2 regions of the Exiguobacterium sp. ZWU0009 genome follow, and region 1 is predicted to be linked to the other one. Evidence: a T-box and tRNA genes for the amino acid it is inferred to sense, from the RefSeq annotation. Region 1 holds a T-box; the other holds one or more tRNA genes.
What was found. A T-box is a leader RNA that pairs with one kind of tRNA and senses whether it is charged. The one in region 1 lies ahead of serS (serine--tRNA ligase), so its partner is inferred to be a tRNA-Ser.
Positions count from the first base shown of each region.

Region 2: it has a tRNA-Ser gene. The T-box ahead of serS (serine--tRNA ligase) is inferred to sense a tRNA for this amino acid. The anticodon was not compared.

Region 1 covers NZ_CP018057.1:20,548-22,989, forward strand. Annotated here, with positions in the region: gene L985_RS00075 (D-alanyl-D-alanine carboxypeptidase family protein) at 1-955, shown strand, start outside; T-box leader at 968-1,175, shown strand; gene serS (serine--tRNA ligase) at 1,237-2,442, shown strand, end outside.
Region 2 covers NZ_CP018057.1:722,573-725,014, forward strand. Annotated here, with positions in the region: rRNA gene L985_RS03680 (23S ribosomal RNA) at 1-574, shown strand, start outside; rRNA gene rrf (5S ribosomal RNA) at 677-792, shown strand; tRNA gene L985_RS03690 (tRNA-Asn) at 799-873, shown strand; tRNA gene L985_RS03695 (tRNA-Ser) at 900-990, shown strand; tRNA gene L985_RS03700 (tRNA-Glu) at 1,012-1,086, shown strand; tRNA gene L985_RS03705 (tRNA-Met) at 1,097-1,170, shown strand; tRNA gene L985_RS03710 (tRNA-Asp) at 1,179-1,254, shown strand; tRNA gene L985_RS03715 (tRNA-Phe) at 1,262-1,337, shown strand; tRNA gene L985_RS03720 (tRNA-Tyr) at 1,369-1,452, shown strand; tRNA gene L985_RS03725 (tRNA-Trp) at 1,457-1,527, shown strand; tRNA gene L985_RS03730 (tRNA-His) at 1,537-1,609, shown strand; tRNA gene L985_RS03735 (tRNA-Gln) at 1,620-1,691, shown strand; tRNA gene L985_RS03740 (tRNA-Gly) at 1,700-1,774, shown strand; tRNA gene L985_RS03745 (tRNA-Cys) at 1,781-1,854, shown strand; tRNA gene L985_RS03750 (tRNA-Leu) at 1,891-1,971, shown strand; tRNA gene L985_RS03755 (tRNA-Gly) at 1,976-2,046, shown strand; tRNA gene L985_RS03760 (tRNA-Gly) at 2,085-2,155, shown strand; tRNA gene L985_RS03765 (tRNA-Gly) at 2,194-2,264, shown strand; gene queG (tRNA epoxyqueuosine(34) reductase QueG) at 2,352-2,442, shown strand, end outside.

The DNA.
Region 1 (2,442 bases):
CGGAATCGCGCGTGTTCCAGTTAAAGCCAAAACATACACGGTTCGCGAGATGTATAATGCGGCGTTCATCAAATCGGCTAATGATGCAGCGGTCATGCTAGCCGAAACTGTCGCCGGTTCAGAAGCGACGTTCGTTGAAAAGATGAATGAGACTGCAAAACAGTTCGGGATGAACGACACGGAGTATGCGAATGCATCTGGTCTAGATGCTGTCGATGCAACCCTTCCAGGAACGAATTTGATGACAGCGACCGATATCGCCTTACTCGTCATTCGCTATATCAAGGATTACCCAGATGTCCTCGATGTGACGAATAAAACACAGATGAAACTTGATGGAGAGGTCTTGAACAACTCGAATAAGATGCTGGCGAAGGAAAAATTCGCATATGCCGGCATGCGGGGGATGAAGACCGGAACGACTGATTTAGCAGGTTACTGCTTCGCCAGTGTAACGACACGGGATAATATGACGCTTGTCACGGTCGTCATGCGAACGGATTCCGATCAAGCCCGTTTCAAGGAAACGAAAAAGCTGCTCGACTATGGTTTTGCGACGTTTGAGCCGTTGACGTATTATGGAAAAGGCGAACGGATCAAAGACGTTCTTCCGATTAAAGGGGCAACCGTCCGAAAGCTAGACGTCGTCACGGACGGTTCATTATACGTTACGGTCTTAAAACAAGCGGAGACGAGGGAACCACGGTTCGACTTCTCTAAAACAACGGCTCCCGTGACGAAACAAGAAATCGTCGGTACGGTGCAGGTCGCGGACGATGGGATCTATCTACCAGGATTTGAGACACCTCGCGTGAATTTGTATAGCGCGACTGCCGTTCCACTTGCGAGTGTTCCGACGCGTCTCGTCCGCGCTTGGACGGCTTGGTCAAAGCAAATTGAACAAGCGATTCAACAATCGACTCTTGTCAACTTCCAAGGCGATGGTGTAAAGTAAGACTAATCTCATAAAGATGCTATGAACGGACCAAGTAGATGTATCGATACTGTTAAGAGAGCTAGTGGGTGGTGTGAACTAGTCAGATCGATGGATTGAATCGAGCCGGATCGCACACCTTGCGAACAAGGTGCGGGTACGCCCGTTATCGCGTCTTAAGTTGGCTAGATATGTCTAGCAATGAGGGTGGCAACGCGGATCCAGGTGATTCGTCCCTTTTCGGTAGGAATACCGGAAAGAGACGAGTCGCCTTTTTTTATGACATAAAGGAGGAATTACAGATGATTGATATTAAACGATTACGCCAAGATTTTGACGCCATTCAAGAAAAGTTAGCGCACCGAGGAGAGGACTTAACGGACATGAACCGTTTCCTCTCACTTGATGAGAAGCGTCGAGAACTGATTGCGCGGTCAGAAGTGTTGAAAGCAGAACGAAATGAAGCGACGAAAAAAATTGCTGAACTCAAGCGCAATAAGGAAAACGCGGATGAAGCAATCGCTGCGATGCGTAGTGTCGGAGACGAGATCAAGACACTTGACGACGAGTTACGTGAAGTCGAAGCGACATTGAACCAGCTTCTCCTCGGTATCCCGAACATTCCACATGACAGCGTACCAGTCGGTTCTTCTGAAGACGATAACGTCGTCGTGCGTGAAGTTGGTGACAAACCAGCGTTTGACTTTGAAGCAGTTCCACACTGGGATTTGATGGAGCAATTAAAAATCGTCGACGTCGAGCGTGCCGGAAAAGTCACAGGTAGCCGTTTCGTTTTTTACCGCGGAGCCGGTGCACGTCTTGAGCGGGCATTGATCAACTTCATGATGGACCTCCATCAAGATCAGCACGGCTACACAGAAATCTTGCCACCACTCATGGTCAACCGTGACTCTATGACAGGAACAGGGCAACTGCCGAAGTTCGAAGAGGATGCGTTTAAAGTCGAAGAGACGAACTACTTCCTCGTACCGACAGCAGAAGTTCCGGTGACGAACATGCACCGTGAAGAAATCCTAACTGCAGATCAGTTACCGATCGGTTATGCGGCGTACAGCCAATGTTTCCGTTCAGAAGCAGGTTCTGCCGGACGCGATACGCGCGGTTTGATCCGTCAGCACCAATTCAATAAAGTTGAACTCGTTCGTTTCGTCAAACCAGAAGAATCTTACGAGCAACTTGAATTGTTAACAGGACAAGCGGAAACGGTCTTGAAAAAGCTAAAGCTTCCGTATCAAGTGTTGAGCATGTGTACAGCTGATCTCGGATTCACGGCTGCGAAGAAATACGACATCGAAGTCTGGATGCCAAGCCAAGGCGTTTATCGTGAAATCTCTTCTTGTTCAAACTTTGAAGATTTCCAAGCACGCCGGGCACAAATCCGTTTCCGCCGCGAAGCGAACGCAAAACCAGAATTCGTTCATACGTTAAACGGTTCTGCCCTTGCAGTCGGTCGGACAGTTGCTGCGATCTTAGAGAACTACCAGCAA
Region 2 (2,442 bases), 700 kb from region 1:
CAAAGGCAGAAGGGAGCTTGACTGCGAGACCTACAAGTCGAGCAGGGACGAAAGTCGGGCTTAGTGATCCGGTGGTTCCGCATGGAAGGGCCATCGCTCAACGGATAAAAGCTACCCTGGGGATAACAGGCTGATCTCCCCCAAGAGTCCACATCGACGGGGAGGTTTGGCACCTCGATGTCGGCTCATCGCATCCTGGGGCTGGAGTAGGTCCCAAGGGTTGGGCTGTTCGCCCATTAAAGCGGTACGCGAGCTGGGTTCAGAACGTCGTGAGACAGTTCGGTCCCTATCCGTCGTGGGCGCAGGAAATTTGAGGAGAGCTGTCCTTAGTACGAGAGGACCGGGATGGACGCACCGCTGGTGTACCAGTTGTTCCGCCAGGAGCATCGCTGGGTAGCTACGTGCGGACGGGATAAATGCTGAAAGCATCTAAGCATGAAGCCCCCTCCAAGATGAGATTTCCCTTTGAGTAATCAAGAAAGACCCCTCAGAGACGATGAGGTAGATAGGTCACGGGTGGAAGCATGGCGACATGTGGAGCTGAGTGATACTAATCGGTCGAGGCCTTGTTCTAGCAGATGCATTGTTGATGACTTCAGTTTTGAGGGCACGAGCCTTTCAAAAAAACGAAAAAAAGTCTTGACGTTATGTGAACATAATGTTAAGATAATAAATGTCTGGTGGCGATAGCCAAGTGGTCACACCCGTTCCCATGCCGAACACGGAAGTTAAGCACTTGAACGCCGAAAGTAGTTGGGGGCTTCCCCCTGTGAGGATAGGACGCTGCCAGGCGATCGTTCCGCAATAGCTCAGCGGTAGAGCAACCGGCTGTTAACCGGTAGGTCGTAGGTTCAAATCCTACTTGCGGAGCCATTTATTACTTCTTCACCACGTACAATGGAGAGCTGTCCGAGTGGCCGAAGGAGCACGATTGGAAATCGTGTAGGCGTCAAAAGCGTCTCAAGGGTTCGAATCCCTTGCTCTCCGCCATCATCACTTTCAATTCATAATGGCCCGTTGGTCAAGCGGTTAAGACACCGCCCTTTCACGGCGGTAACACGGGTTCGAATCCCGTACGGGTCACCATTTATAGCGTCGCGGGGTGGAGCAGTCTGGTAGCTCGTTGGGCTCATAACCCAAAGGTCGTCGGTTCAAATCCGGCCCCCGCAATTACATACGGTCCTGTGGTGTAGCGGTTAACATGCCTGCCTGTCACGCAGGAGATCGCGGGTTCGAATCCCGTCAGGACCGCCATTGTTAAGGCTTTGTAGCTCAGTTGGTAGAGCAAAGGACTGAAAATCCTTGTGTCGGCGGTTCGATTCCGTCCAAAGCCACCATCTTTAAAAACAACATGATTTTCCCAATTGTGGGGGGGTAGCGAAGTGGCTAAACGCGGCGGACTGTAAATCCGCTCCCTCGGGTTCGGCGGTTCGAATCCGCCCCCCCCCACCACCATAGGGGCATAGTTTAGCGGTAGAACTACGGTCTCCAAAACCGTCAGCGCGGGTTCGATTCCTGCTGCCCCTGTTTACCATGGCGATTGTGGCGAAGTGGTTAACGCACCGGATTGTGATTCCGGCATTCGTGGGTTCAATTCCCATCAGTCGCCCTCTTATTATTGGGCTGTAGCCAAGTGGTAAGGCACTGGATTTTGATTCCAGCACGCGAAGGTTCGATCCCTTCCAGCCCAGCTTTTCAAGCGGAAGTAGTTCAGTGGTAGAATACGACCTTGCCAAGGTCGGGGTCGCGGGTTCGAATCCCGTCTTCCGCTCCAATGAGTGGCGCCATAGCCAAGTGGTAAGGCAGAGGACTGCAACTCCTTTATCGTCAGTTCGATTCTGACTGGCGCCTCCAACTATTTCTCAATTAAATAGTTTTGCAAGAGATTGTGCCGGTGTGGCGGAACTGGTAGACGCGCACGACTCAAAATCGTGTTCCTTTGGAGTGTCGGTTCGATTCCGACCACCGGTATCTTGCGGGTGTAGTTTAATGGTAAAACCTCAGCCTTCCAAGCTGATGACGAGGGTTCGATTCCCTTCACCCGCTTTATACTTTTTACACAATCTGATGTTTCACCTGATTATGCGGGTGTAGTTTAATGGTAAAACCTCAGCCTTCCAAGCTGATGACGAGGGTTCGATTCCCTTCACCCGCTTTATACTTTTTACACAATCTGATGTTTCACCTGATTATGCGGGTGTAGTTTAATGGTAAAACCTCAGCCTTCCAAGCTGATGACGAGGGTTCGATTCCCTTCACCCGCTTACCAAAAAAGAGCAATGTGTCGTTTTCGCTGACACCTTGCTCTTTTTGTTTAGGAAGGAATCTTAACAGGAAAGGAGTGAGTCGTGATGGATGGTGTACAATTGAAACTGGCTTTACAAGAGTACGCAACAGAAATCGGAATCGATGAGCTGAAGGTGACGACAGCCGATCCGTTTC